3 regions of the Nocardioides lacus genome follow, and region 1 is predicted to be linked to each of the others. Evidence: riboswitches for the same ligand, from Rfam matches in the RefSeq annotation. Region 1 holds a riboswitch; each other region holds the start of a gene.
What was found. A riboswitch is a leader RNA that binds a small molecule or an ion and turns the genes downstream of it on or off. The one in region 1 is predicted to bind cyclic di-AMP.
Positions count from the first base shown of each region.

Region 1 (9,864 bases):
GTTCAGCCCCGCACGCACGCTGGCCTCCAGGAAGGCGGCAGCCGAGGCGGAGAGGCTGCCGAGCGCGACCAGGTCCGCCAGCCGCGCGGCGCGCATCGAGAACTTGCGGATGTTGACCGCCGCGAAGCCACGCGAGATGCCGTCCAGCACCACGTGCAAGCGATGCCGCCCGGCATCGTCGCGTCGACGAACGGCGTCGAGCGGTCGAGATGCCGGCCTGACGCCTTCAGCATCCGCTCCACCAGATCGGTGACCTGCTGCGGATCCAGGACCAGGTTGGTCAGCTCGTGGCGCCCCCGCCGCGCCACGAACACCCGCGAAGGATCGTTGATCCAGACCTCTTCGACCTCCGCATCGTCGAGATAGGGCTGCAACGGCCCGAACCCGGACAGCCGCGCGACCAGCTCGGCCACCACGGCGGCCGGATCGCCGACCGGCTGGACCGCCCCCGTCAGCGACCGCTCGTCGTGCGCACGCACCACCGCCTCGGCCAGGCGGCGCACGACCCCGAGGTCGCGCTGCGGATCGACCGCCTCCTGCCGGACGGCCGCGCGCAGTTGCGCGTCGAGCAGCTCGACGACCTGTCCGTCGACAGGCCTGACGCTCTCGACAAAAGATGTCGACTCCATGGCCGGACTCCGTTCCCGAGTGAGGACTCCAGTCGCAGCACCGTACGTCGCGGTGTGCTGCCTGGACAGGCCTGGTCCAGACAACTGTGGACAACCCACGTCGAGGCGTCAGTTTCGACGGGTTGAGACGTCACCTTCTGCGGGTCGAGCGGTCACTTTCGGTCCGCCTCGATCCTTGAAGGCGGCCGTTGCTTCGGGTTGGCCTGAGGAAACGAAAAGCGTGGGCCAGTACCAGCGTGGCCCGGTGTCTTGGCCGGGTTGAGTGCCTTGAGCACAGTTGCGTCGGGCCACCATGGCCGTGATCCAGTACGACGAGATCTCCGCCGAACGCGTTTGTTGAAAGAGGGTTGACCACACACATCCGACCACCTAGGCTTCGAACATGCGTTCGAACTGATCTCTCTCGGTGGTGGTCCTCATGCATCAGATCCAGGCGACACTCGCCACGATCGCTGCTGCCCTCGACCAGGCCACGGACGCGAACCCGGTCTTCCTGGGAACGAATGAGAAGAAGGAAGCGCTCGCCGCGCTGATGCGGTCCCGGACGCGGCTGGAGGAGCTGTACCTGCGCGTGGTCGCCTCCGCCGACGATGTGGCCGCCGAGGTCGGTGCCCGCGATGTCGCAGCCTGGCTGATCGCCCAGCACCGGGTCGAGAGTCCCGCCGCGCACGCCACGCTACGTCTCGCCCAGGAGTTGGAGGGTCGGCCGGTGGTCCGGGCAAGGCTCGCACAGGGTCGGTTCAGTCTCGAGCACGCCCGCGTCATCCTCCGTGGACTCGACGACCTGCCCGACGACCTACCCGCCGAGGTCCTCGCCCAGGCAGAGGTCACCCTGTGCGACCTCGCGAGTGAGCACCGGCCCAAGAACCTACGCCGCCTCACCACGCATCTGTTAGAGGTCATCGCCCCCGACATTGCCGAAGCCGCCGAAGCCGCAGCGATCCACCGGCTCGAGGAACAGGCCCAAGCGAGAGCGACGTTGTCGATCACCGACCAAGGCGACGGCATGACGAGGATCCACGGCATCGTGCCCGAGGTCGTGGGTCATCGGTTGCGGACCTACCTGCAGGCCTACACCCAACCCCGCATCGCCGCCCTGGAAGCCGACGGCAGAGTCCAACCCCGCAGCCGGCTCCTCGCCCACGCCTTCGCCCAACTCCTGGAGAACACCGACCCCACCCGACTCCCCGCCCACGGCGGCGACGCCACCACCGTCATCGTCACCATGACCCTGGACCAGCTACAGGCCGACCTCGGTGTCGCATGGCTCGACGACGGCACCCCCATCAGCACCGGCGAAACCCGCCGCCTGGCCTGCACCGCGGGCATCATCCCCGCCGTCCTCGGCGGCAACTCCGAACCCCTCGACCTGGGCCGCACCCGACGACTCTTCACCCCAACCCAGCGCAAAGCCCTCGCCCTACGAGACAAACACTGCCGTGCAGAAGGCTGCACCGTCCCCGCACCCTGGTGCGACGCCCACCACGACCAACCCTGGTCAACCGGCGGCCACACCAACCTCGCCCACGGATCCCTCCTCTGCGGACACCACCACAGACGCGCCCACGACCCCACCTACGCGACGATCAGGCTCCCCGACGGCCGATACCGCTTCCAACACCGGCGTTCGGCGGTTCAGAGACGGTGACCGGCCCTAAGCCGGCAGAAATGTGCACGCGATTGCCAGTACCGCCACGGAAAGCGTGGTTCTCCTGGCACGATGTCGCAGTGACTCCCAGGATATCCAGCTCGCCTTCGCGGGTGGCGGCTCCGGAACCGCGGGTCCCGGCCGATCAGAAGGGCATGCACTCGCCCGACGTCAACCAGCCGGTCCTGCTGCGCGGCGAGAGCGGCGAGTTCGCCAGCCGGGTGGAGGGGATCACCGAGGGTGCGTTGATCTTGGCCCGCCCGTTCGGGCTTCCCCTCGACACCGACCTGGACATCGGCCGGCCGTTCGAGGTGCAGTGGACCTCGGCGGTGGGTCTCTACGCACAGTCGGTGCGGGTCACCGAGCGCGCCATCGACGGCAAGGTCCGGATCTGGCACGCGGAGCCGATCAGCAAGGTCCGGGTGACCAACCGGCGCGCCCACGTGCGGGTGTCGGTGGCGCTGCCGCTGATCCTGGAGTACGGCGAGGAGAAGTTCGAGGCGTCGCTGCTCGACGTGAGCGAGGCGGCCCTGCGCTGCCAGATGCCGCAGCCGCTGCCGACGCCGGAGGAGGGCGAGGAGCCGAGCCTGCGGGCCCACTTCAACCTCGGCGGCGCCGAGTTCGCCCTCGACGGCGACCTCTTCCGCAGCACCCCCAAGCGCGACATCACCGAGCTGGTGATCACGCTCCCGCCCGACGAGCGGACCCGCTCGGCACTGCGGCGGGCGGTCTTCGCCGAGCAGATCCGGGCGCGTCAGCTCTCGCGCTGACAGCGTCCGGACCCGCCGGCGGGCGCGCTCAGGAGAGCCGCAGCGTGCCGGGGAACCAGCCGTTGGTCCAGATCGCTTCCTTGCGCACGTCGGCGCCGGAGTACGGCGCGTGGATGATGATGCGGCGACCGTGGCTCCAGCCGTCGAAGATGCCCACGTGGTAGACGTGACCACCCGAGGTGAAGAACACCAGGTCGCCGCGCCGCATGTGCGCACGGGAGATGTGGCGCACCGCGCCGGACTGAGCCGCCGCCGTCCGCGGGAGGTGCAGTCCGACCGCGCGGAACGAGTAGAGCATCAGACCGGAGCAGTCGAAAGAGGTCGGGCCGGTGGCACCCCAGCGGTAGGGGTCGCCCTGCTGCCGGGCGGCGACGTGCAGCGCGCGTCCCACCCGGTGGTTGCGCCGGACCTTCCGCCGGTGCTCGATGCGCAGCTTGCGCTCGTGCTTGGTCAGGCGCGGCTTGGCGCTCGGGGTGACGACCGCGGCCTTGGAGGTGGCCGTGGCGGCACCGTCCGCCGGTGCACTCGCCGGTGCACTCGCCGGGGCCGCGGCGGGCAGGGTGAAACTCGACAGGCTGGTGGTCGGGGCGCCGACGGCGTGGGCGCCGACGGCCGGAAGGGCGATAAGGCCGGCACAGGCGGTCGCGGCCATGGTGGTGCGAATGAAGTTGGGCATGCGTGGGTGTCCTTCCCACGCCTGCGAGGTGAGCTGTCGGGTTCGGGCGAGAAGGTGCCCGGCCGACGTCCTGGAACTGCGAGACGTCCGGCTTCACCCCGAGCGGCACGCCGGTGGTCCGGCGCCGCCGCGTGGAACGTTGGGTCCCCCGCTCCTGCCCCTGGGTGATCGTCTTACGGAACCGGCTCCGGAAGGGGCAGGACTCGGCGTGTGCCGGGGCCGGTGCTTGCTGGCGCAAACGATCAAGACGGTAGGCATACCAATCAGCGGAAATCCAAACAGGGTGCCGCTGATTCAGTGACGCAGGTCACACGCTAAGCGTGAATCCTCAACTTGAATGCGATTCAAATCACGCGGTTCCGCCTCGACAGCCGGTTCGGTCGCGCCGTCTCAGTCGGCTTTCGGCGGGTGCACCAGGGGGATCAGATCCTTGACCGAGTCGACCACGGTGGTCGGTCGGTACGGGAACCCCTCGACCTGGTCGGCTCGGGTGGAACCGGTCAGCACCAGGAAGGTCCGCAGGCCGGCCTCGAGCCCGCTGATCACGTCGGTGTCCATCCGATCGCCGATCATCGCGGTGGTCTCGGAGTGCGCCTCGATCCGGTTCAGGGCGGTGCGCATCATCAGCGGGTTCGGCTTGCCCACGAAGTACGGCGTGCGCCCCGTCGCGGTCGAGATCAGCGCCGCCACCGAGCCGGTCGCCGGCAGGGTGCCGTGCTGCGAGGGCCCGGACGGGTCCGGATTCGTCGCGATGAAGCGCGCGCCGCCCTCGATCAGCCGGATCGCGCGGGTGATCGCCTCGAAGGAGTAGGTGCGGGTCTCCCCCAGCACCACGTAGTCGGGCCTGCGGTCGGTCATCACGTAGCCCACGTCGTGCAGCGCCGTGGTCAGGCCGGCCTCGCCGACGACGTATGCCGAGCCACCGGGGCGCTGGTCGGCCAGGAACTTCGCCGTGGCCAGCGCCGAGGTCCAGATCGCGTCCTCGGGCACGTCGATGCCGCTTCCGAGCAGCCGGGCGCGCAGGTCGCGCTGGGTGAAGATCGAGTTGTTGGTCAGGACGAGGAAGCGGCGGCCGGTGGCCTTGAGCGCCTCGATGAAGTCGGCGGCCCCGGGCAGGGGCACCTCCTCGTGGACGAGCACCCCGTCCATGTCGGTCAGCCAGGTCTCGATCGGCCGGTGGGTACCACTCGTCATGTCCCCATCCTGTCGCATCAAGGGCCGGTTCAGCGCCTGGGGAGCACGATCTCCACGCCGTCGGCGGCGTACTCGCCCTCGAGCCGGCCGCCCAGGGCGGTTGCGACGGCCCGGGCCCGTGCCATCGGCGCGCCGCCCGTCCTGCGCTCCGATCGGGCGGACGCTGCCCGCACGGTGATGCGCAGGTGCGCCTCGGTGCCCACGGCGAAGCCGATCCGGACGGCGCCCCTGCTGCGGTGGACCACGTCGACCAGGAGCAGCTCGAGGATCTGCTCCACCGGACCGGGCGTGTACGTCGTCGCGGCGCCGCCCTCGATCTGCGCTGTCAGCTCCCGGCCGTGTGCGTCGAGCTCGTCGGCCCAACGCTGGGCGACCTGACCGGCGAGCGCCTCGAGGGGAAGGGTGGCCCCCGCCACCAACGCGCGGCCTCGCGCCGCCGCGATCAGCTCGCCGGTGACCTCGTCGAGCTGGTCCACCCGTCGCAACGAGCGGGCCAGCGCGGTGGCGACATGCTCGGGCAGGTCGTCGCGGACCGCCGCCTCCTCCAGCTCCCAGCGCAGTCCGGTCAGCGGCGTGCGCAGCGCGTGCGAGGCTCGGCGGGCGAACTCGTCCTCCCCGGCCAACCGGTCCTGCAGCTGCTGCGCACTGGCATCGAGCGCTTCGGCTAGCGCGCGCACCTCGGGAGCACCGCGCCGCGGCAGGTCGAGCTCGAACCGGCCCCTGCGGAGCGACGAGGCCGCCCTTGCCAGTCGACGGAACGGCCGGGTGTACCACCCGGCGAGGAGCAGACCCACCAACGTCGCCACCACCACCGTCATCAGCAGCAGGAGCACCAGGTCCGACCGGCTCTGCCACGCGGTGGCACGGACGACCCCGGCATCCTCGCTGAGCAGCACGTACCCGCCGTCGGCGGTGCGGGCCGCCGACCACACGTCGGCACTGCCGGGGTCCGTGTCCAGGGAGCCGGTGTAGCCCGACCCACGGACCTCGACGTCGGGGCCGGTAGCCGGGTGGTAGCGGATCGCCACATCGGGTCCGGCGATGGGCCGCAACAGGGACGGGTCGACGATCCCGCCCGAGGAGAGCCGCTGGTCGAGGAGTGCGGCGAGCACCAGCACGTCTCGATGCCCCGCCTCGCCATCGTGGGAGCGCACCGAGCGTTCCACCGACCAGGTGCGCAGCAGGTAGCCAGCCGGCACCAGGACGAGGACCAGGGCGAGAAGGAGAAGGACGAGCCTTCTAAGCATCCGAGGGGCTGCCCTCGAGGCGGAACCCCACGCCGCGGACGGCGACCACCCGGTCGGCCACACCGGCCGACTCCAGCTTGCTGCGCAACCGCCCGATCGTGACGTCGAGCGTCTTGGTCGAGCCGAACCAGTTCTCGTCCCAGACCTCGGCCATCAGCCGCTCGCGGGGGACGACCTTGTCCCGAGCGTGGGCCAGCACGGCCAGCACCTCGAACTCCTTGCCGGTCAGCGGCACCTCCCGGTCGTCGACATAGACCCGGTGGGCGGCGACGTCGATCCGCAGCCCGCCCTCGGCGCCGGGGACCGCTCGGACACCGGTACGGCGCAGCAGCGCGCGCACCCGGGCCTGCAGCTCGGCCAGTCCGAACGGCTTGGCGAGGTAGTCGTCAGCGCCGTAGTCGAGCCCGACCACCCGGTCCAGCTCACCGGCCCGGGCCGTGACGATCATGATGCCGCCGTCGTACCCGGCCGAGCGAGCCTCCCGGCACACGTCCAGACCGTCCATGTCGCCCAGCCCGAGATCGAGGATGACCACGTCGGGCGTGATCTCGGTGCGTCCGTCGAGCGCCTCGAGCGCAGCGGCGCCGGTCTGGACCCAGCTGACGTCGTAGCCCTCGCGCTCGAGGGTGCGCACGAGGGGGAAGGCGATGTCCTCCTCGTCCTCGACGACCAGCACACGATGAACCACGGGAGAAGGATAGAGGTCACGGCTCGACCCGGCAGGATAAGTCCTCACGCGGCCCGGCGCGGTGTGCGCCGGCGCCTGGTCCGTCCGGCCGCGATCAGCACCGCCGCGGCGATGACCATCACCGGCACGACCGGCAGCAGGACCCGCTCCAGCAGCGAGCCGGAGCCGAGGAACGGGTAGCCCAGATAGGCCACCCGCACCACCGCGCGCTCCACGTCGGGTCCGCTGGTGGGCAGCTGCCAGGGATCGACGCCGGCGTCGCTCGCGGTGAGGGCGCCGAGCAGGTCGCGCGCCTCCACCTCGCGGGTCACCCGGACCCCGCGGTCGTACGGCGCGGGCGGCCGGAACGTGATCACGTCCCCGACACGCAGCTGGCCGACCGCTGCCTGCGTGGAGAGCAGCAGCGTGCCGCGATCGGCCTTGCCGGCCAGGTCGTGGCCGGCGACCACCGAAGGCTGCACCCCCAGCAGCGCCTGGACGCCGAGAAGCACCACCGCCACCACGATCACCAGCCCGCCGGCCACCAGCCAGCCACGGGCCGAAGCGGCCCGCCGGTGCGGAACGGTGGAGATCTCCACGCCGCCGACGCTAGGTCGGCGCTCCGCCGGCCGCCACCCCGTCGGATCCACGCCGGTCCTACAAGCTCGCCACGGGGTCGCCACGCCGCGGTAACACTGCTCCCACCGCCGCTGCGAAGCGACGGGTCTAGTCCGCGCCGAAGAGATCCCCGTGCTCCCGCATGCGATCCAGCACGTCCTCGAAGCGCAGCTGCTCCAGGCCGAGGGGGTCCTCGGCGCCGCCCTCCACCTCGGCCCAGGTGACGGGAGCTGCGACGGTCGGCTGCTCGCGTCCGCGCAGCGAGTAGGGGCACACGGTCGTCTTCGACCCTGCGTTCTGCGACCAGTCCAGGAAGACCTTGCCCGTACGCCGGCTCTTGGTCATCGTCGCGGTGACCAGCTTCGGGTGCTCGCGCTGCAGCTCCTCGGCCACCTCCTTGGCCAGGGCGGAGGACTCCTCGCTGGGCAGGACGGCGGGAAGCCGGGCGTAGAGGTGCAGTCCCTTGCTACCGCTGAGCACCGGCGTGCTGGCCAGTCCGCGGCCGACCAGGAGCTCGCGCGCCAGCAACGCCACCTGGCAGCACTCGTGCAGGCCGGCCGGCTCGCCGGGATCGAGATCGATGACGATCCGGTCCGCCCCCAGCGGCTCGCCGTCCGCGGAGACCCGCCACTGGTGCACGTGCAGCTCCAGCGCGGCCAGGTTGACCAGCCAGGTGAGGGTGGCCAGGTCGTCGACGATCGGGAAGGTGAGCAGGCCGTCCTTGCCGCTGGCCGTGCGCGAGCCCGTGGTCGGGACCGTGGCGGTGCGCACCCAGCGCGGCGCCCGGGACGGAATGTTCTTCTCGAAGAAGCTCGAGTCCGCGACGCCGTGCGGCCAGCGCACCCGGGTCACCGCCCGATCGCGGAGCTGCGGCAGCAGCACCGGCGCGATGGTCGCGTAGTAGTGCAGCACCTCGCCCTTCGTGGTGCCGGTGCGCGGATAGAGCACCTTGTCGAGGTTGCTGACCGCGAGGGTGCGCCCCTCCACCTCGACCCTGACCTCGGCGTCCGCCATCGACTAGCGCCCGATCGCTATCACCGGCACCCGCGCCGGGTCGAGGCGGTGCATGAGCTTCTTCAGCAGCCAGCGCGGCGCGCTCACGCAGCCCGCCGTCGCACCCGTGCCGTTGACGTGCAGGAAGATCCCGGCGCCGCGGTGGCGTACCTGTTCGGCGTTGTAGTCCAGGACGAGGGCGTACTCGTACTGTCTCGGGTAGGCCGCCAGCCGCTCCGAGCCGTTCTCGTCGCTCAGCGGCAACCACCAGCGGAAGCCGCCCTGCGCCTTGTTGCGGTAGCGGTTGTAGAACGGCGAGGCGTTGTCCTCCACCCAGTAGTCGCCCGGCCGGATCCGACGGTAGGGCAGTTCCCGGGTCGCGGCGTGCGGATGCGTGCCGAAGGCGGACACGAGTCCGTAGGTGCCCAGCGGCGTGGTGCCGGTCCCCTGGTGACGGCGGCCGCCCGCGACCAGGCCGCCGTACCCGATGTGACCGTCCGTGCTGGTCAACCGCCGTCTCCAGGCACCGTCGCGCAGCACCCACAGGCTGACCCGCGCGCGGCTCCCCCGGCGGTGGTTGACGGTGACGACCTGGGTGGTGCCGGCGCGCAGGTGCACCGTGACGCCGCCGAGGGTGACGGCCGACGGGGCCGCCTGGGCCGGAGCCGAGAGGCCCGGGAGCAGCAGCGGGCCGGCGGCGACCACCAGCGCGAGCAGGAGCCGCCTCACGAGAGGTCCTCCGGCGCGAGGTCGGTGCGCACGCCCTGGTAGGACGGCTGTCGCAGCCGCGCCCCCGAGGCCAGCCCCGTGCCAACACCGTGCGTCTCCACCTCGACCACCACCAGCGGCTCCACCCACCGCGTCCCCGAGACGTCCTCCCGGGGCACCTCGTCCGCGAACGGGCTGTCCGCCCGTTCGGTCAGCAGCTCGCGCAGCGCCGGGCTGTGCCGTCCGGTGATCCCGCTGCCCACCCGGCCACGGTAGAGCAGCCCCTGCGCCGTCGGCTCCCCCACCAGCAGCGCGGCGAGCCGGTCGGTGGTGCCCTCCTGCGGCCGCCAGCCGCCGATCACGTAGGAGGCGCGGAAGCGGTGGGGGAACTTCAGCCATGCCCTGCTCCGTACCCCCGGCTCGTAGCGGGCAGTACGGCGCTTGCTGACGATGCCCTCCAGGCCCTGCGCCAGGGTGGCCTGGTGGAGCAGCGCGCCGTCGTCGTAGGTGAGGGGAACCTGCCAGCCGCCCAGTGCCCCCTCGGCGTCGAGCGCCTCGAGCCGGGCCCGGCGCTCGGTCCACGGCAGCCCCGTCAGGTCCTCACCGCCGACCCGCAGCAGGTCGAAGACCATGTACGTCGCGGGCCGGGCGGCGGCCAGCCGCGCCACCTTCCGCACGTCGCGCACGTGCATCCGCTCGCCGAGGACCCGGAAG
Region 1 covers NZ_CP123620.1:1,404,813-1,414,676, reverse strand. The annotation lists gene P5P86_RS06615 (TadA family conjugal transfer-associated ATPase) at 1-96, opposite strand, end outside; gene P5P86_RS06610 (hypothetical protein) at 3-629, opposite strand; gene P5P86_RS06605 (HNH endonuclease signature motif containing protein) at 1,048-2,277, shown strand; gene P5P86_RS06600 (PilZ domain-containing protein) at 2,433-3,047, shown strand; gene P5P86_RS06595 (C40 family peptidase) at 3,076-3,723, opposite strand; cyclic di-AMP (ydaO/yuaA leader) riboswitch at 3,730-3,920, opposite strand; gene P5P86_RS06590 (HAD-IIA family hydrolase) at 4,114-4,917, opposite strand; gene P5P86_RS06585 (sensor histidine kinase) at 4,947-6,164, opposite strand; gene P5P86_RS06580 (response regulator transcription factor) at 6,157-6,852, opposite strand; gene P5P86_RS06575 (hypothetical protein) at 6,897-7,430, opposite strand; gene ligD (non-homologous end-joining DNA ligase) at 7,558-8,463, opposite strand; gene P5P86_RS06565 (L,D-transpeptidase family protein) at 8,467-9,171, opposite strand; gene P5P86_RS06560 (ATP-dependent DNA ligase) at 9,168-9,864, opposite strand, start outside.

Region 2 (9,864 bases), 340 kb from region 1:
GGATCGGTGGATCGCCGGCTCGTCGCGCTGACGGCGGGACGCAGGCCCGACTCGACCGGGACGCAGGCCCGACTCGACTCAGTCGAGGCCGAGGGAGAAGGCCGCCTCCAGGTCATGGCGGGAGTAGGTCCGGAAAGCGATGTGCGTCTCGGTGTCGAGGACGCCCGGGACCTTGTTGAGCCGGTCCGCGACGACGGCGGCGATCTCGTCGTGGGTGCGCACCCGGACCAGCACGATCAGGTCGATCGGGCCGGTGACCGAGTAGACCTCGCTGACCCCGTCGATGGCGGCGATCGCCTCGGCGACCTCGGGGATGCTGGCGACCTCGGCGGAGACGTGGACGATGGCGGTGATCACGCACGGCACGTTACCGCGCCAGCGGCACGCCCTGATGGACCGTCGACAGCTCACGACGCTCGTCGAAGGGCACGAGCGTACGGCGGGACTCCTCGACCGCATCGTGCACCGCGAGGTGTCGGGTGGCGCCGGCGACAGGGCAGGTCCACTCCCCGTCGACGTCGATCAGCCGGACCCCGGGCGACTCCAGCCACTTGAGCACCAGCTCGCTCTCCTCGGCGCTCGCCGCGGGGACCGGTCCGGGGGCGGGCAGCACGGTCTCGGCCGAGGCGCACAGCTGGCGGACGTAATCGTGGGCATCGCCGCCCGGTGGCAGTGTTCCCGCGGCGGCGAGCCGGCCGCGTCGGACCACGTGCACCTCCCAGCGTCCGTCGTCGCGGCGGCGGCCGGCGACGATCTGGCCGCACCGGGCCAGCGCCGAGAGCCGTTGGGTGCGCGCCGCGGCCCGCAGGAACGCCGCCAGCCGGTCGCGGTGCACCCCGGCCTCCTCGAACCGCTCCGCTGCCGCCAGTGCCTGCATCCGCTCACTGATCGAGGTGATCACCTCGTCGGGTCGGCGCAGCAGGGTGTCGCGCAGCTGCCTGACCACCGCGGCGTAGGCCTCCTCGTCGGCGCTGCCGTCGCAGGGGGAGAGGCAACGCCCCATCTCGGCGAGCACGCAGGGGGACTTCGACGCCCTGCGCGCCAGCCGGTCCGAGCACTGGCGGACCGGGAAGGTGTCGTGCAGCGCCTGGAGCGCCTTCTCGGCGACCTTCTTCGACGAGAAGGGCCCCAGGTAGTCGGCCTCGTCGTCGAGCACGCGCTTGACCAGGGACAGCCGCGGCCACGGCTCCCGGGTGAGCTTGACGAAGTGCATCCTCTCCGGGAAGCGCGAGCGTCGGTTGTAGCGCGGCTTGTGCTCGGCGATGAGTCGCAGCTCGCGGATCTGTGCCTCCAAGGTGGTGGCGCACTCGATCCCGGTGACGGTGGCGGCCAGGCCGACCATCTCGCCGATCCGGGAGCGGGTCTCGGAGGCGGTGAAGTAGGAGCGCACCCGAGTGCGCAGATCGCGGCTGGTGCCGACGTAGAGGACCCGCTCGCGGTCGTCGCGGAACAGGTAGACCCCTGGTGCGTGCGGCAGCGACTCGGCGAGGTGGCGCTTCTTGCGCTGCGCGGTGGAGACCCGTGCGGAGAACGTCTGGAGCTCCTCCAGGGTGTGCACCCCGAGGCCGCCGAGCCGCTCCATCAGGCCGTGCAGCACGTCGACGGTCGCGCGCGCGTCGGAGAGCGCGCGGTGGTTCGGCGTGGTGCCGGAGCGGAAGACCTGCGCGAGCGAGGACAGCTTGCAGTTGGGCGCGTCGTCGCGGGTGATCACCCGGCGCGCCAGCTTCGCGGTGTCGACCACCTCGAAGGCCGGCCAGGGCCGCTGCTGGCGGGCGGCGAAGTGCTTGAGGAAGCCGACGTCGAAGGGTGCGTTGTGAGCCACCAGCACGCACCCCGCGGCGAACTCCAGGAACGCCGGCAGCGCCGACTCGATCCCTGGCGCATCGGCCACCATGGTGTCGCTGATGCCGGTGAGCACCGCGATGAACGGCGGGATCGCGCTGTGCGGGTTGACCAGTGTCTGGAACTCGCCCAGGATCTCGCCGGCACGGACCTTGACCGCGCCGATCTCGGTGATCATCGACCCGGCCTCGGCCGAGCCGCCGGTGGTCTCCAGGTCGACCACGCAGAACGTCACGTCGCGCAGCTGGCGCCCCAGCTCGTCGAAGCTGCGCTGGGACTCCCAACGCGATCGCGCTGTCGCTGCTGCGGTGCTGCTCATGTCCGTGACCGTAGGACCGAGCACCGACAGTTCCGGGGCGGCGCGCTGTGTCGGCGCACCTATCCTTCACTTCGTGACCACAGCCCCGGGCCCGGTGCCCTCCGTCGCCGAGCTCCCCGAGCCGGTGCGGACGCGGATCGTCGCGCTCAGCGCCGAGGTGCTCCCGCAGGTCCCCGAGCTGCCCGCCACCCTGCGACGGATCGCGGCGTTCGCGCCCGCGCGCCGGGCGCGGGCCGGAGGTACGGCGATCACCGCCGCGCTCGAGGCGGAGCCCGACGCCGAGGAGGGGCTGCGCGAGCGGCTCGCGGTGCAGCTGCGCTCCTCCCGTCCGCGCTACGCCGCGGACCGGTTGCCCTCCGGTGCCGACCCGGCCGAGGCGGCGGCGTTCGCGTGGCTGGTGCGGCCGGTCGGCTGGACCGAGCAGCTCGACGAGGCGCTGCGCGGGCTGCAGACCCGGACCCGGGTCGCCGATCAGGACGTGACCCGCCTGCAGCGCCGGGTGGACCAGCTCGAGCAGGAGCTGCGCGAGGCCCGCGAGCGTCGCCGTACCGACCTCGAGGCGGCCAGGCAGGAGAACCTGCTGCTGCGTCGCCGGTTGGGCGAGGCGCGGGCCGGCGGGCGCGAGGCGCTCGCGGGGGTCGAGGAGACCCTCGCCGTCGCGGAGGCCGCCCGGACCGAGGCCGAGGCTACGGTCGCCGGCCAGGCCCGGGAGCTGCGCCAGCTGCGGGCGCGTGTCGCCCAGCTCGAGGCCGAAGCCGGCGACGAGCGCCGGGCAGCGCGCAGCGAGCGCGAGGAGGCCACGCTGCGCTCGCGGCTACTGCTCGACACCATCATCGACGCCGCCTCCGGACTGCGCCGCGAGCTCGCCCTGCCTCAGGCCAGCGGCACGCCGGGGGAGAGCGTGGAGGCGACGTACGCCGAGGCACCGCCCGGGCCCGCCGGACGCAGTCGCACGGTCGCCAGCCTCGGCGAGTTGGAGGGCTACCTGGCGATGCCCCGGGCGAGGCTCGTCATCGACGGCTACAACGTCACCAAGCAGGCCTGGCCCGCCTCGGCGCTCGACGCGCAGCGGATCCGGCTGATGCAGGCGCTGGCGCCGCTGGTCGCGCGTACCGGTGCCGAGACGACCGTCGTCTTCGACGCCGCAGCCGTGCCCGGTGCCGCTGCCCGTCACCTGGCCGGCGCGCCGCGCGGCGTGCGGGTCGTGTTCAGCCCGGCCGGCGTGATCGCCGACGACGTGATCCGTGAGCTGGTAGCGGCCGAGCCCCCGGGGCGGGTGGTGCTGGTGGTGAGCGACGACCAGGCCGTGGCGCGCGACATCGCGCTCAGCGGCGGCCGGCCGGTGCCGACACCGGTGCTGCTGCAGGCGCTGCGCTGACCGGGGCCGGGGTCGGCATCGCTGCGACACACCGGCCGACCGCCGTACCAAAACTGTCGGTGGTGGCTGCGAACGTCGCCGACATGAGCACGACGATCGATTGCGACACCTGTGTGGTGCGAGGCCTGGAGTGTCACGACTGCGTGGTGACGGTGCTGCTGGGCCTGCCACCCGAGCTGACGATGGAGGACGAGGAGAGGCGGGCGTTGCAGGTGCTCGCCGACGGTGGCCTGGTGCCACCGCTGCGGCTCGTCTCCCCGGTGGAGGGTCCCGCGATCGAGTCGGCCTAGCCGATGCGTGGGGCTCCTGATACGGATGTGACAGGAGTGATGCGTGGGTCAGATTGGATATCGACACACTGTGGAGAGGGATTGGCAAGGCTGTGCCGCCCTCGGTTAAGGTCTAGGTCACTTGGTGCCCGAGGCAGTGGATCACACCGGATCCGCGCGGGTGCCGCGCTGAGTCGTGAGCCACATCGGGGTGGATCACGAGCCGGGGAACCATCGACGGCCTGGCCGTCATCTGGGGTGAATCTCCCGCAAGGCACGTCCGAGGTGGACGTGAGGAGTGGGAGTAGGGCATGTCGTGCCCGAATCCGTCAGCTCACCCGGTAGGCGTACGACAGACAAGGGAGAACGCCCGCTCGTGCTGAACGGTCGGAACCGCCTCATCGCTGGTATCGCGACGCTCGCCGTCGCCGGAGTCGTGGGGATCCTGCCCTCGACCTCCGCCCACGCGACCCCCTCCATCAAGGACGTCCAGGCACAGGTCGACGACCTCTACCAGCAGGCTGACGCCGCCGGTGAGAAGTACGACGCCGCGAACGTCCGGCTCAAGCAGCTGCGCAGCGAGCTCTCCGACCTCCAGGCCGACCAGAAGCGCCAGGACAAGGCGCTCAGCGGTGTGCGCGACCAGGTCCGCGACTCGGTGATGCGTCAGTTCGAGGGCTCGAACATGTCCGCCGTGGGCCAGGTCGTCGTCAGCGACGACCCCAAGGCGTTCCTTGCCGGGCTGTCCACCATGTCCGCCTACGACGGCATCCAGGACAGCCTGCTCACCGACTACTCCCACCAGGTGCAGGCGCTCGAGCTGCGCCAGCAGGCGACAGCGAAGCGCGCCGCCGACGTCACCGCCACCCAGGCCCAGCTCAAGGCGGCCAAGGCGACGATCGACGACAAGCTGGCCGAGGCCAAGAAGGTCCTCGACGGCCTGCAGGCCAAGCAGCGCGAGGCACTGCTCTCCCGCGATTCGACGCGGGTCTCGACCGACGACATCGCTGCCACGGGCAGCGCCGCCACGGCGATCTCCTACGCGATGGCGCAGGTCGGCAAGGCCTACGTCTACGGCGCGGCCGGGCCGAACGCGTTCGACTGCTCCGGCCTGACCATGCGCGCCTGGGGCGCCGCGGGCGTCTCGCTGCCGCACTCCTCGGCCGCGCAGTACAACTCCGGTCGTCACATCGCCGCCTCCGACCTGCAGCCCGGCGACCTGGTCTTCTACTACCACCCGATCAGCCACGTCGGCATGTACATCGGCAACGGCCTGATCGTGAACGCCGAGAACCCGAGCGTGGGCGTCAAGGTCACCGGTCTGTACTCCATGCCCTACGTGGGCGCCGTCCGCCCGGGCTGACCCGCACCAACCCCGACCACCTCACCTGGGTCGGGTCTGATTGACTCGGCGCCATGACCACGGACCGCCGCTCCTCGCGAGTGGCGGTCCGCGTCGTCGTGGCGGCTGTCGTCGTGCTGGCGGTGGCCCTCGGCGTGCTCGCCTGGCGGCTGCACGGCCGGGACACCTACGTGGTGCCCGCAGGAGCCGCCCGTTCGGGCCGGCCGGCGGCCGAGCAACCGGGTGAGGCGGCGGCCGCGTTGAACGCCCTGCAGCGAGCGGTGCGCGACGCTCGGCCCGACCAGGTCCAGGGCACGGCCGCTCGGACGGCCGTGGCCAACGCGGTGGCGCTGCGGGTGCAGGACTTCACCGCACGCTACGTCGCGCAGGACGGTGCGGTGGCGCGCGACGGCTCGTGGAGTGCCGACGTCGCGATCACCTGGCGGTTCGGCGGCGTCGACGCCTCGACCGCCTCGACGGACGTGAGCGCTACCTTCGCCCCGGCCGGCGACGACGGCGGCGGCCGTGTCGAGGTGACAGGCTTCGGTGCCGGTGAGGGGCGGCTGCCGTTGTGGCTCGCCGGCCCCGTGCAGGTCCGGCGTACGGAGGACGCGACGGTGGTGCTCGCCGGCAGCGGTGTGGCCGCGCAGCGGCGCGCGGCGCGGTACGGCACGCTGGCGGACCGCGCCGTCGCGGCGGTACGCAAGGTGCTGCCCTGGCCACACCCCGACCTGGTCCTGGAGGTGCCGTCCGACGAGGCCGGCCTGGAGCGCATGATGGGTGCTGCGAGCGGCACCTACCACGGCGTCGCCGCGGTGACCGCCAGCGTCGACGGCAGCGCCAGCGGCCCCGTGCACGTGCTGGTGAACCCGCAGGTGATCGGTGGCCTCAACACCCAGGGCGCGCAGATCGTGCTCAGTCACGAGGCGACGCATGCGGCGACCGACGTGGCCACCAACCAGACCCTCCCCCCGTGGCTGCTGGAGGGCTTCGCCGACTACGTCGCGCTGCGCGACGTCACGCTGCCCCTGTCCACGACCGCCCGCCAGATCATCGCCGAGGTGCGCACGGACGGTGCGCCGGCGCACCTGCCGGGCTCGGCCGAGTTCAACGACCAGTCGGAGTCCTTCGGCGCCGAGTACGAGGCGGCCTGGCTGGCCTGCCGGCTGCTGGCCCGGCTGGGCGGCGAGCAGGCCCTGGTCCACCTGTACGACGACGTCCGCGGCGGTGCCGGCCTGGACGCGACGATGCGCCGCCAGTTCGGCTTCGGGCTCACCGACTTCACCACGCAGTGGCGCCGGGAGCTGCAGGGGCTCGCCCGGTGATCACCGTGCGGCGGCTCTCGCTCGCCATGGCAGCCGGGGGAGCGGTGGCCTTCGTCGTGCTCGCCGTCGTGCTGGTGCCCTGGCACCCCTACCCGGGCGGCCGGCTGCACCCGCCCAGCGCCCAGAGCGTCTTCACCCCGGCGCAGATCGAGCGCGCCACGGCGTACTCCCACGCGGCGCGCTGGCTGGGCCGCAGCAGCCTGGTCGTCTCGGTGCTGGTCGCCTGCCTGCTGGGCTTCACCCGCTTCGGACGGGCCGTGGACGCGCGGCTGCGCGGCCCGTGGTGGCTGCGGACCACGGTGCTGGTGGTGCTGGTGACGGTCCTCGGCCGGATCGTCACCCTGCCCTTCGACATCGCGCTGCAGCACCAGCAACTGCGCTACGGGCTGTCACGGCAGAGCTGGGCGTCGTACCTCTCCGACCTGGGGATCGGGACCGGCGTCACCGTGGTGGCCACGGCGATCGCGGTGGTGGTGCTGCTCGGCATCGCACGACGCTGGCAGCGGGCGTGGCCCGCGATCGCCGGCGTCGTGATCGCCGCGCTGGTGCTGCTCGGCTCCTTCGTCTACCCGGTCCTGGTGGAGCCGCTCTTCAGCGACTTCACGTCACTGCCCCAGGGCGACCTGCGCACCCAGATCATGCAGCTCGCGGCGAAGGAGCACGTCCACCTCGACGACGTCCTGGTCGTGGACGCCTCGCAGCGGACCACCGAGCTCAACGCCTACGTCACCGGCTTCGGATCGACCCGCCGGGTGGTGCTCTACGACAACCTGATCCACGACCTGCCGCGAGGCGAGGTGCTCTCGGTCGTGGCCCACGAGCTCGGGCACGCCCACCACGACGACGTGCTGAGCGGGACCCTGCTCGGGGTGGCGGCGGCGTTCCTCGGCGTCGGTCTGCTGGGCCTCCTCCTCGGCCGTCGCGGGACCCGGCTGCGTGACCCGGCCGTGGTGCCGTTGCTGCTGGCGCTCTTCGCCCTGGCCTCGGTGCTGGCGCTGCCGGTGGAGAACACCATCAGCCGGCAGATCGAGACCCGGGCCGACGTGGCCGCCCTGGAGACCACCGGGGACGAGGGCTCGTTCGTCGCGCTGCAGCGCCGGCTGGCGATCAGCGCGCTGGCCGACCCGACGCCGCCGGCGTGGTCGCAGTTCCTGTTCGGGTCACACCCGACGGCACTGCAGCGGATCGCCGTCGCGAAGCGGGTGCTGGGCGGCAGGTGAGCGGCGCCGCCGTCACGTGCACGCGCCCTGGTGCGTAGCGCCCGCGACCTTGTCGCAGGTGTTGCCGAACAGATCGCTCACGTGCGGGCCGAGCAGGAACACGATCCCGGCGATCAGGGCGGCGATGCCGGCGGCGAGCAGCGCGTACTCGGCCGCGGAGGCCCCGCGGTCGGTGCGCTGTCGCTGCTCGGTCATCGCTATCCGGCGGATGCCGGTCGGCGTGCTCGCCCGGGTCATGCGGTCAGCCGCCGGTGGTGTTGGTCGCCTTCGAGCAGTCCGAGTTGCTGACCGAGTTGCAGGTGTTCTGGAAGACGCTGTGCAGCTTGTCACCGAAGACGAACACGATGCCCACCACCAGTGCGGCGACGCCGGCGATCAGGAGCCCGTACTCGACGGCGGACGCACCGCGCTCGTCCATCTTGGCCAGGCGCGCGTCCAGCATGATGCGCAGATATTCCAGCATGAAGAGTCCCCCTCAGGATCTTTTCCCCCGGGCGGGGCGAACGCACCCGCCGATGTGTCCATGGTCACCTGAGGAGGGCTCGCGGGGGATCGGGTGATGGTGCCGACCGGCGTAGTCCGTTCGGACTATCCGGGGGAGCGGGGTGGTCCCGGGTCAGCTCGTGGAGCCGGTGGGATTCACGCTGGAGAGCAGCCCGATCCGCATGGCGGTGACGAGGGCCTGGGCCCGGTTGGCGGCGCCGAGCTTCTGGTAGATCCGGGCGATGTGCGACTTGGCGGTGGACTCCGAGAGGTAGAGGCGCTCGCCGATCGCCGCCGCGCCCAGTCCGTCGGCGAGGAGGACCAGCACGTCGTGCTCGCGATCGGAGAGGCGGGTCGACTCGCTGGTGTGCCGGCGCATCATCGCTCCGACCAGCCCTGAGCAGACGAACGACCGCGGCGAGACGGCCGCATGCCGGGCGGCGCGGACGACCTCCTGGGAGGGGGCGTCCTTGCCGACGAAGCCCGAGGCGCCGGCCTCCATCGCGGCGAAGATCTGGTCGTCCCCGGAGTGCATGGTGAGCACCACCACGCCGGTGGTGTTGCTCTGGCGCCGGATCGCGCGCAGGATGTCGAGCCCGGTGCCGTCCTGCAGCTGCAGATCGGCGACGACCACGTCGGGGGAGAGCCGGGCGTAGAGCGCGAGCGCATCGGCGACGGTACCGGCCTGAGCGACCACGTCGAGATCCTCCTCCAGGTCGATCACGCCCGCCAGGCCCTCGCGGATCAGCTCGTGGTCGTCCACCAACAGCACCGAGGTCATGCGTCCACCCTCGCCTTCCCGGCCTCCGCAGCGGAGGCGTCATCAGTTCCATCAGTGATCTCGACGGTGACGGACACCCCGCCGCCGTCCCGCTCGGTCATCGCGAGGGTGGCGTTGATGAGCAGCGCCCGCTCCCGCATGATCGAGAGTCCGTGGGAGCCCGTCCGCGGCCTCTGCATGCCGCGCCCGTCGTCGCTGACGGTGATCCGCGCCTGCGGGGCACGCACCTGGCAGTGCACCTCGATCGCAGAGGCCCGGGCATGCTTGATCGCGTTGTTCATCGCCTCCTGGGTGATGCGGAACAGCTCCGCCTCCACCTCGGGCCGCAGCCGGTCGGTCGTCTCGTCGAGGGTGACGTGGATGGGCACACCGGAGACCTCGGTGAGGTTGCGGGCGATCGAGCCGATCGCCGCCCCCAGGCTCTCGCTGGCGCCGACCGAGGTGCGCAGGTTGACCAGCGAGCGGCGGATCTCCGCCACCACCGCGCTGATGCGCTCGCGCAGGACAGCGATCCGCTCGGCCTGCTGCGGGGTCGACGCCGTACCGGCGAGGGCATCGACGAGGTAGCCGAGCCCGGCGATGTCCTGGGCCACCCCGTCGTGCATCTCGCGGGCCAGCCGCCGTCGTTCCTCGGCGGTGGCGGAGTCGCGGAAGGCCACGAACAGCAACGCGGTGTCGAGCTGCACCGCGCCGACCTGCAGCGAGCGGCGCAACCGCTCCAGCCGGTCCTGCAGGCCCATGCTCTCGGCGCTGACCCGCTCGGAGAGGCACGCGACCACGACGGCCGAGACGCTGCCGTCGTGGGCGGACTGCAGCGGCACCGCGAACAGGTTGCCCTCCACGAAGGTCCCGGCGGTGGCCCAGGCAGCCAGCGCCGCGTCCTCCCACCCGGTGCCCATGGTGGC
Region 2 covers NZ_CP123620.1:1,742,943-1,752,806, forward strand. The annotation lists gene trpD (anthranilate phosphoribosyltransferase) at 1-31, shown strand, start outside; gene P5P86_RS08200 (Lrp/AsnC family transcriptional regulator) at 79-357, opposite strand; gene P5P86_RS08205 (DEDD exonuclease domain-containing protein) at 368-2,161, opposite strand; gene P5P86_RS08210 (NYN domain-containing protein) at 2,235-3,539, shown strand; gene P5P86_RS08215 (hypothetical protein) at 3,623-3,829, shown strand; cyclic di-AMP (ydaO/yuaA leader) riboswitch at 3,998-4,171, shown strand; gene P5P86_RS08220 (C40 family peptidase) at 4,185-5,171, shown strand; gene P5P86_RS08225 (hypothetical protein) at 5,225-6,475, shown strand; gene P5P86_RS08230 (M48 family metallopeptidase) at 6,472-7,695, shown strand; gene P5P86_RS08235 (Flp family type IVb pilin) at 7,708-7,932, opposite strand; gene P5P86_RS08240 (Flp family type IVb pilin) at 7,937-8,158, opposite strand; gene P5P86_RS08245 (response regulator transcription factor) at 8,312-8,959, opposite strand; gene P5P86_RS08250 (sensor histidine kinase) at 8,956-9,864, opposite strand, start outside.
Region 2: linked by a shared signal. The riboswitch ahead of P5P86_RS08220 (C40 family peptidase) and the one ahead of P5P86_RS06595 (C40 family peptidase) in region 1 are both predicted to bind cyclic di-AMP.

Region 3 (9,864 bases), 1.5 Mb from region 1:
GGCGGCCTCGGTGTAGGCCAGGCACGGCGCCTCGGCATCGGGATGACGCTGCTTGAGGTGGAAGATCCAGCGATCCATCGCGGCCATGTAGCCGTTGTCGTCGCCGGGGCGGTACGCCGACCAGGCCCGGTCGCCCTTCACCGTGCACGCGGTGCAGCTGATCTTGTAGACGAACTGCTCGTCGACGCCCAGGTCGATCTTCACCCTCGCCAGCGGACCGGCCTCGGTCGCCGCCTTCCGTTCCCGAGCGGATCGGCTCGCCACCATGGTGCACTCCTGTTCGCGCCTGCTCGCGCCTGTTCGCAGCGTTGGGATCCTACGCGGAGGCGCACCGGATGCACGTGCGCGCGGCCGGCCGGGCCTCCAGCCGACCCTCCCCGATGGGGCCGCCACAGACCTCGCAGACGCCGTACGTGCCCGCGTCGAGCCGCGCAACGGCGGCCTCGATCTCGCCGAGTCGGCGCCGGGTCTGGCGTACGAGCGTGTCGACCTGCGAGCGCTCGAAGGCGATGGTCGCACCCTCGGGATCGTGTTCGTCGTCGGCATTGGTGTCGCGCGATGCGGCGACGACGGCGTCGAAGTCGCTGGTCAGGTTCGCCAGCCGGCGCAGCGTCTGCCGCCGCTCGGCGTCGAGACGGTCGCGGGCTCCCTCCATGCTTCCATGGTGACGCGGCACGGAAGGAGCCCGGCGACCATCTCCGGTGCTCAGCGCAGCGTGCTGGCGTCGATGACGAACCGGTAGCGGACGTCGGAGGCGAGCACCCGCTCGTAGGCCTGGTTGATCTTCTCGGCGGGGATCACCTCGATCTCGGCGCCGATGCCGTGCTCGGCGCAGAAGTCGAGCATCTCCTGGGTCTGCGCGATGCCGCCGATCATCGAGCCGGCGAAGGAGCGACGGCCGCCGATGAGCGACATGACGTGCAGGCTGAGCGGCTCGGCCGGGGCCCCGACGTTGACCAGGGTGCCGTCCACGGCCAGCAGGCGCAGGTAGGCGTTGAGGTCGATGCTCGCGCTGACCGTGTTCAGGATCAGGTCGAAGCGCCCCGCCAGCTGCTTGAACGTCTCGCGGTCAGCGGTCGCGTGGTAGTGGTCCGCCCCGAGCCGCAGGCCGTCCTCCTGCTTCTTCAGCGACTGGGAGAGCACCGTCACCTCGGCACCGAGGGCGTGGGCGATCTTGACGGCCAGGTGGCCCAGGCCGCCCAGACCGACGACCGCCACCTTCTTGCCCGGCCCGGCGCCCCAGCGGCGCAGCGGCGAGTACGTCGTGATCCCGGCGCACAGCAACGGAGCGGCGGCCGCGGGGTCGAGGCCGTCGGGCACCGAGAGCACGAAGTCGGCGTCGACGACCACGTGGGTCGAGTAGCCGCCCTGGGTGGTCGTGCCGTCCCTGTCGGTGCCGGCGTAGGTGGGCGTCATGCCCCGGCGGCAGTACTGCTCGTCGCCGTTGCGGCAGTTGGTGCACTCGCCGCAGGAGTTCACCATGCAGCCGACGCCGACCCGGTCACCGACGCGGTGCCGGGTCACGCCGTCGCCGACCTCGGTCACCCGGCCGACGATCTCGTGGCCCGGGACGACCGGGAACGGCTGCGGTCCCCAGTCACCGTTCACGGTGTGGATGTCGGAGTGGCAGATGCCGGCGTACTCGATCTCGATCAGGACATCGTTCGTGCCGACGTCGCGGCGCTCGACGGTTGTCGGTGCCAGCGGCTCTCCGGCGGCGGGTGCGGCGTAGGCGTTGACGCGCATCAACAGACTTTTCCTTTCGGGGTGGGGTGGTCGCGGACGTACGGCGCTCAGGCGCCGTACTCCTCGTCGCTGACGTGCTCGAGCCCGCCTCGGGTGGCCCGGTGGCGGCGGTCGGCGGTGAAGGTCAACGTCTCTCCTCGTTCTTCGTGGTCCTCTTGAGGCGGTCCGCGAGCGCGGACGCCTCGTCCGAGAGCTGTGATGCGCGGGCCTCGTCGCCCGCCTCGAGGGCCTGCCAGTAACCGATCTTGAGCCGGACGTAGCGCTGTCGCAGCGCCACCTGCTCCGCCTCGACCGCCAGCCGCCGCTCCTGCTGCTCCAGCAGGTCGATCTGGTCCCGGGCGGCGGCCGCACCCTGGCCGCCGTTGGCGATGTAGGTCCGCATGTCGCTCACCGACATCCCTGTCGCCGCCAGGCAGGCGACCCACATCACCTGGTCGAGGTCGTCCTCGTCGTAGACCCGGTGCCTGCTGCTCGCGCCGCGGCTGATCGGCGCGATCACGCCGATCGACTCGTAGTAGCGCAGGGTGGTGGCCGGGAGACCGGTCAGCGCGGCCGTCTCCGTGATCGTGTAGCGGTGGCTCCTCGTGCTCACGTCTTCGACCGTAGGAACTTCGAGTACTCGAAGTCAAAGACCCTTCGGCGGGGGTCCGAGCGCGCGGCGGAGTGCCGTGGTCGTCGTCAGGACGCTCCGGCCGGGGGCGGCGACCAGCTGGCAGCCTCTCAGCTCGATCGTGACGACCTCCGCCTCGGCGGTGCCGGGATGGGAGAGGTAGGCGGTGACGCTGCTCCCGTCGTCCATCGGGCAGCTGGAGCGCCCGGGGGCTTGCACCGGGGCGCTGTCCACGGCGGCGACGAGCGCGCGGGCGTGCGCGGCGTCCAGCACGGCGAGCGAGGCCCGGCAGTGGCGGGAGTTCAGCCCGGGGCGCCACAGCAGCTCACCACCACTCGGACGCGGATCGAGCCAGGTCGTGCCCGACGACGGCCCCGCGCCGGAGCCGTGCGTGGCGACGATGCACGTCGGCGGCGCGCCCCGATGTCGCACCACGCGGGTCGCCACCGGTACGGCGGGGGCGACGGCGTACACCGGCACTCCGCGACGCCCGTCGTGGTCGGCACGGAGATGTCGCACACCCGCGGCGGTCCCACCGGCGAGGACCAGCACGGCGGCGAGTACGGCGGCGAGTACGGCGAGACGACGGACCACCGGCCCCGTCTGGCGCGACGGTGGCCCTTTGCACCGCGAAAGTGTGCCCAAGACCACTCCTCGACCGATGTCATCGACGCGTGAGCGTTCCCTGGCGGCAGTTAGCATTGCTAACGATGACGACGAAACCGGCTGCCCCGAAGCTCGATCGACCAGTCGCCCGTCGCACGAGCCGCGAGATCGAGCCGCCGTCCAAGGGTCTGGTGCTGGCGATCTGCTGCTGCAGTCTGCTGATCGTCTCGATGGATGCCACGGCCGTGAACGTGGCCCTGCCCTCCATCCGCGCCGACCTCCACACCGACGTCTCGACGCTGCAGTGGACCATCGACGGCTACACCCTGGCGATCGCGAGCTTCCTGCTCCTGGGCGGCGCCACCGCCGACCGGGTCGGGCGGCGCCGGGTCTTCCAGATCGGCCTGACCGTCTTCGGTCTCGCCTCGCTGCTGTGCAGCCTCGCGCCGAACGTGCAGACACTGGTCGGCGCGCGCGTCCTCCAGGGCATCGGCGGGTCGATGCTCAACCCCGTGGCAATGTCGATCATCACGAACACCTTCACCGACCGCCGCGAGCGGGCTCGCGCCGTGGGCGTCTGGGGCGCCGTGGTGGGGGTGTCGATGGCGTTCGGCCCGCTGGTCGGCGGCCTGCTGACCGAGCACGTGAGCTGGCGCGGCATCTTCTGGATCAACGTCCCGATCGCGCTGGCGGCGGTGATCCTGTGCCACTTCTTCGTGCCCGAGTCGCGGGCCGCTCGGCCGCGCCGGATCGACGGGGTGGGCCAGACGCTCGCGATCGTCTTCCTGGCGAGCCTCGTCTACGCCCTGATCGAGGCGCCCCAGGCCGGCTGGGGGTCACCGCGGATCGTGGTGCTGCTCGCCGTCGCCGTGCTCGCCGCGCTCTGCCTGGTCCTCGTCGAGCGCCGTGTGGCCGAACCGTTCCTCGACCTGCGGTTCTTCCGCAGCGTGCCGTTCGCCTCGGCCACGATCACCGCCCTGATCGCCTTCGCGGCGTACGGCGCCTTCCTCTTCGTCAATGCGCTCTACCTGCAGCAGGTGCGCGGGCTCTCCCCCTTCGACGCCGGCCTGCGGATGCTGCCGCTCGCGCTGACCACGCTGGTCGCCTCGCTCGCCTCCGGCCGGTTGGTCTCCCTGTTCGGCACCCGCCCCTCGCTCGTCTTCGCGGGCACGATGCTCGCGCTGAGCGGCATCAGCCTGACGTTCCTCACCACCGACACCTCCTGGTGGCTGATCGGCACGAGCTACGTCCTGTTCGGGCTGGGCTTCGGTGCCATCAACGCCCCCATCACCAACACCGCTGTCTCGGGCATGCCGGTCTCGCAGGCCGGCGTGGCGGCCGGGGTCGCCTCCACCTGCCGTCAGACCGGCTCGGCGATCGGCGTGGCCCTCGCCGGCACCCTCACCGGCGTCGGGGCCGCGACGAACCTCGGGCCGTCCTTCGCCGCCCACACCCATCCGCTGTGGTGGCTGGTCACCGTGGTCGGCGTCGTCGTGCTGCTGCTCGGTGTCCTCGCGAGCACCGGATGGGCGCAGCGCTCCACCGAGCAGGTCAACCGCCTCCTGGACGAGTCGGCCGAGGCCGCCGCCTGAGGCCGCGGCACCGCGGGCCGGCTGTCACAGACCGACGCTGCCCTGCATGATCCCGCCGTCGATGGTCACCGTCGTCGCCGTCATGTAGGCGGCCTTGCCCGAGGCGAGGAAGACGACGACGTCGGCGATCTCGCGCGGCTCGGCCATCCGACCGAGCGGGATCGCAGCCTCCAGCCGCTTCATCTTCTCCGGGTCGGACTCGGTCGAGGCGTTGATCGGCGTGCTGACCGCACCGGGCGCCACGTTGACCATCCGGATGCCGTGCTCCCCCAGCTCGACGCCGGCCGTCCTGGTGAGCATCCTGATCCCGCCCTTGGACACGCAGTAGGCGATGTTGCCGGGCATGGGCCACTCCTCGTGCACCGAGGAGATGTTGAGGATCAGGCCGCCCTCCCCCTGCGCGATGAACTGCTTCGCGGCGGCCTGGCTGCCGAAGAACGCGCTCTTCATGTTGATCGCCAGGACCTTCTCGAAGTCCTCCTCGCTCGTGTCGAGCAGCCCTGTTCGGGTCTCGATGCCGGCGTTGTTCACCAACACGTCGAGGCGGCCGAAGCTGTCGACCGCCTTCTGGACCATCGCGTGCAGGTCACCCGAGCTGGACACATCCGCCTCGATCCCGACCGCGCGGCCGCCGGCGTCCTCGACCCGCTTGATCAGCGACTCGGTCTCCTCCGGATGGGCGACGTAGTCGATGACGAGGTTGGCGCCCTCGGCGGCGGCTGCCAGCACGATGGCCTCACCGATCCCGCTGTTCCCGCCCGTGACGACGACTGTCTTGCCCTCCAGCAGCATGTCCTCCACCTCTCGCCGGGCGGTCGTCGGTCGACCGCGCCCTGGGACCAGTGCCCACTTCGGGCGGGTCGACCGACGTGAGCCTCAGCGCACGCCGATGCGACTCGAGCACGCCGGCCAGGCGCCCCAGCCCTGATGCGCCTTGATCCGGTTGGCGACCTTGATCTGCTGGTGCTTGCTGGCACGGTGGGGCAGCGAGGCGAAATGACGGCCGCCGTAGGCGCGCCAGGTGCCGGCGCTGATCTGCAGGCCGCCGTAGTAGCCGTTGCCGGTGTTGACGTGCCAGCGGCCGCTGGACTCGCACTCGGCGAGCCGCTGCCAGGTGTGGGCCGTGACGGCCGAGCTGGGAGCGGCCGTGGCCACGACCGGGACGAGCGAGGCCGCCGTCAGGGCAGCCGCTGATACGAGGGTGCGCATGCGCATGGGTGATCTCCTGCGCGCCTGCGGAGTTAGCTGTCGGGTTCGGGCGCAAGATGCCCGGCCGCGCGTGCACGGCTTCACCCCAAGGGTCGTCAGACCCGCGGTTCCTGGGTCCCCCGCTCCTGCCCGAACAGGTCGGTGTCACCGCCGCGCGGGACAGGACTCGGCGTCACGCGGCGGTCGGCCCGGAGGTCCCGGGACGCACCGAGGGTAGGCAGATCGCTCCCGCCAAGGTCAAACTCCGGCCCGGCCGAGCACCTCGAGCAGGCGGGGGAAGACGGCCGAGCCCGGATCGATGACATCGAAGTGATCGGCGTCCGCGAGCGCGTGCAGGCGGGTGTCCGGGTGAGCGCCGGCATAGGAGCTGCCGAGCGCCAGCGGTACGACATCGTCCGCCGTGCCGTGCAGGATCTCCACCGGCGTGGCCGGGGCCGCCAGGCGCACCGGGTCCAGGTCGGCCCGCAGCTCGGGCGGGGTGCCGAGGAACGCCGTCACGGCTCCGCTGCCGAGGTTGTGCCGGTGGGCGAGGACCAGGTCGGCGACCGGAGCCAGGGCGACGGTGAGCACCAGGTCCCTGGCCGGAGCCGCGGCGGCCGACCAGAGCGCCAGGTGGCCGCCGGCGGAGTGGCCGAGGACGACGACGCCGCTCGGGCGATGCCCGATCAGCTCGGGGAGGGCTGCCAGCGCGGCCCGGACGTCGGCGGTCGTGGTGTCGGGGTCGCCCGGGACGCGCCGGTACTCCGGCACCACGACCGACCAGCCGGCCGCGCGCAGCGCGGCGCCGAGCCGGCGGGTGTGCATGCGGTCGGTGGCCGGACGCCAGAAGCCGCCGTGCAGCATCACCAGCAGCGGCCTGTCGCCTCGATCGCCGGGTCCCGCGTGGTCGCGGTCCGCGCGCCAGAGGTCCGCCACCTGGTCGGGTTCGGGGCCGTAGGAGGCCTCGGCGTCGGGCTGGGGGCCGGGCTCGGTGAGGATCGCGGGATCGGCGCTCATGGGGCCCAATCTGTCACGCCGCGACCCTCCGCCGTACCCGCGACGCTCAGCTCTCGAGCGCGGCGTCGAGGGTGATGTCGACACCGGTGAGCGCCTTGCTCACCGGACAGTTGGCCTTGGCCGCCTCGGCCGCCTCCCGGAAGCCGGCCTCGTCGAGGCCGTCCACCTCGCCGCGTACGGCGAGCTTGATCCCGGTGAGCTTGAAGCCACCGGCCGCCTGGTCCGGGCCCAGCGACACGTCCCCCTGGACGTCGAGGGCCTCGGGCGTGCCGCCGCGCTGGGCGATCTCCGCGCTGAGCTGCATCGCGTAACAGGCGGTGTGGGCCGCGGCGATCAGCTCCTCGGGGCTGGTGGCGCCGCCCGCCTCCTCGGCGGCGCGCTTGGGGAAGGACACGTCATAGGTCCCGACGCCGGAGCTGGTCAGCTCGACCTGGCCCGAGCCCTTCTCGAGCGTGCCGTTCCAGGCGGTGCGTGCGGTGCGCGTGGGCATAGCGGCTCCTTCGTGTCATGGCGGTGATGGGCCACCGCGGTGGTCGTCGACCTCGCTGTACCTGATTCGCCCTCCTCCTACACCCGCCGTGCTGCACCAGCCGGCCGACGCTGGCGTGGCGACGGCCAGGGCGCGCTCAGCGGGCGGCCAGGGCGCGCTCAGGGCAGCGGGGCGTCCTCCGCGGCGCGGTTCGAGGGGCACTCGGCGTTGCTGCAGACCCGCTCGTCGGGGGTCCCGTCGGCCTCGGTCACCCGGGTGGGGTCGCCCGCCTCGCGCGGACGCAGGTCGACCGGCGCGCCGCAGAGCTGGCAGGGCTTGGTGTCGGCGTACACGCGATCACGCGGCCCGGCGCCGCTTGGTATCGCGCCTGGCCTCACGCTTGACCCGTCGGCGCAGCTGCCAGATCCGCAGCGTTCCGGCGACGCCGGCCAGGAAGAGACCCGCCACCGTCGCGATCAGCAGCGCCACCGCCAGCGGCGTACGGCCCTGCCAGCCGAGGAACGAGACCGTCACGCTGCGGGTGTTCTGGGCGATGAAGACGATCAGCAGGACGAGGACGACGCCCAGCGCGATGATCGACACCCAGGCGCGACCGGTGCGCGAGGACCGCAGCGGGTCGGGCCGTGCCGGGGGCTCGTGGCCCGGTGCGGTATCGGCCGGGGTGTCGCCGGGAATCGTCCCGGGCGCTCCCGTTCCCGAAGGGCCCGTGGCCGGGTCGGGTTGCACCGGATCGGGGCGCAGCGGGTTCGTCGCGGACGGGTCCGTCGAGGCCGGGTCGCCGGGGTAGGGGTCGTTCGGATAGGGGTCGCCGGAGTGCTGCGGCAGGTCGGTCATAGGGGATCAGTACCCATCCGAGGCCCCGTTCGCCGCGCGAGGGTCACAACCGTGGCCCGGCCCCCGGGCACACAGCACCGCGTACGGCGCCCACCCGGGCCCGACGCCCTGGCGGGCGGTGTCGATCAGGAGCCGGGCTGGTACACCATCAGGAAGATGATCACGGCGAACAGGATGCCCGTGATGCCGCCCGCGGCGGCGACCTTGCCGACCAGCGACGGCCCCGACGCCACGTCGGCGGCGGCCTTGTCCAGCGTCGGGACGACGACGAACAGGGCCAGCGCCGCCGCGACCAGCCACAGCAGCAGCGAGAGCCAGATCCAAACGTCGCCGAAGCTGGCGACCTTGCCCGGGTGGTACGGCGAGTCCATCGACATCAGGCCGAAGCCGAAGATGACCACCAGCACGGAGGCGTAGGCGTAGATCGTCGCCATCCGCGAGGTCTGCTTGATGACGGCGGCGTCCTGCTGCCGCAGACCCCGCGAGGCGGTGGTGGCGGCATGGACGAGGGGGCCGACCGCGAAGACAGCGGCGAGCAGGTGGAGGGCGAGCAGCACCTTGAACATGACGGTGAGGCTACGCCCGCCCTCGCACCTGTCGACGACCGGGCCCCGGTCGGTCGATCCGCGATCAGGCCACGGACGCCCGGCGGTCAGGCGAGCAGCCGAGCGGCGATCTCACCGCCGACCCGGATCGCGCCGTCGACGTGCTGGAAGCCCAGCCCCGCCACGTCGCTGCTGCCGAAGTCGAGCGCACCGAGCGGCTCGCGCAGCTTCGCGCCGTACCGGGTCAGGCTGCCCAGGTCGAAGCTGGTGCCGTAGGCGCCACCGGTCAGCTCCTGGTGCTGCCAGTCGCTCTCGTGGAAGACCACCGGCGAGAGTGCCTGCTCGCCGAAGTACGCCGCCGCCGAGCGCAGGATGCGCTCGCGCCGCTCCTGGGCGCTCAGCCGGCCGACCTCGTCCGCGTTCAGCCCGGCCACGAAGCCCACCAGGAACCCGCGCTCCTCGCCCTCGGGGGTGTTGTCGTAGACCTCGTGCATCGGCTCGTACGGCCCGAAGCCGGTGCCGCTGAGGCCCTGCTCGCGCCAGAACGGGGTCGGGTAGACGATCTGGACCTTGATCACCAGCCCGAAGGACTGGTGCTCGCGCGCCATCCGGTGCTCTGCCGGCAGCTCAGGGGCGAACCGGATCCGGCGAACGACCGTCGGCGGCACGGCCAGGATCACGTGCGCGGCCGCGAAGGTCTCCTCGCCGACGTGCACCACCGCACCGTCCTCGCGCCAGTCGATGCGGGTCACGTCCGCATCCAGCCGGATCCGCTCGCCGAGCCGCTCGGCCAGCGTCCGGGGCACCGTCGCCAGTCCCCCGGCGACGCGCCGGTCGAGGATGAAGTCGGCGTCGACCAGGTTGCTGAAGGAGCCGGCGCTGGCGGCCATCAGGATCGCCTGCAGCGCGGAGAAGGAGTGCGACGGCTTGGTCAGCATCGCCGGGCCGACGTAGAGCGCCACGTTGTCGCACGCCTCCTCGTCGTCGCACTGCTCCCGCAGCCACGCGCTGAAGGAGACGCTGTCCAGGTGCGCCGCGTCGGGGTGCTCCCAGGGCCGGTCGGGATCCATCTCGGCGACCAGACCGTCGAGGGTCTTGGTGAGCTGCTCGATCGCGGCGTTGGTCGCCTCGGACACCGGCAGCTCGTCGGTGAACCGGTGCGCCTCGCGGCGGCGGTCGACGTAGAGGGAGTCACCCGCGCGGTAGCGCGCGAAGGTCTCCAGCCCGAACTCGTCG
Region 3 covers NZ_CP123620.1:2,902,551-2,912,414, forward strand. The annotation lists gene P5P86_RS13705 (hypothetical protein) at 1-267, opposite strand, end outside; gene P5P86_RS13710 (TraR/DksA family transcriptional regulator) at 317-655, opposite strand; gene P5P86_RS13715 (NAD(P)-dependent alcohol dehydrogenase) at 706-1,746, opposite strand; gene P5P86_RS13720 (MerR family transcriptional regulator) at 1,871-2,338, opposite strand; gene P5P86_RS13725 (hypothetical protein) at 2,372-2,950, opposite strand; gene P5P86_RS13730 (MFS transporter) at 3,067-4,554, shown strand; gene P5P86_RS13735 (SDR family NAD(P)-dependent oxidoreductase) at 4,579-5,346, opposite strand; gene P5P86_RS13740 (transglycosylase family protein) at 5,431-5,769, opposite strand; cyclic di-AMP (ydaO/yuaA leader) riboswitch at 5,770-5,914, opposite strand; gene P5P86_RS13745 (alpha/beta hydrolase) at 6,001-6,759, opposite strand; gene P5P86_RS13750 (OsmC family peroxiredoxin) at 6,806-7,249, opposite strand; gene P5P86_RS13755 (hypothetical protein) at 7,408-7,581, opposite strand; gene P5P86_RS13760 (LapA family protein) at 7,586-8,083, opposite strand; gene P5P86_RS13765 (DUF2269 family protein) at 8,209-8,649, opposite strand; gene P5P86_RS13770 (flavin monoamine oxidase family protein) at 8,736-9,864, opposite strand, start outside.
Region 3: linked by a shared signal. The riboswitch ahead of P5P86_RS13740 (transglycosylase family protein) and the one ahead of P5P86_RS06595 (C40 family peptidase) in region 1 are both predicted to bind cyclic di-AMP.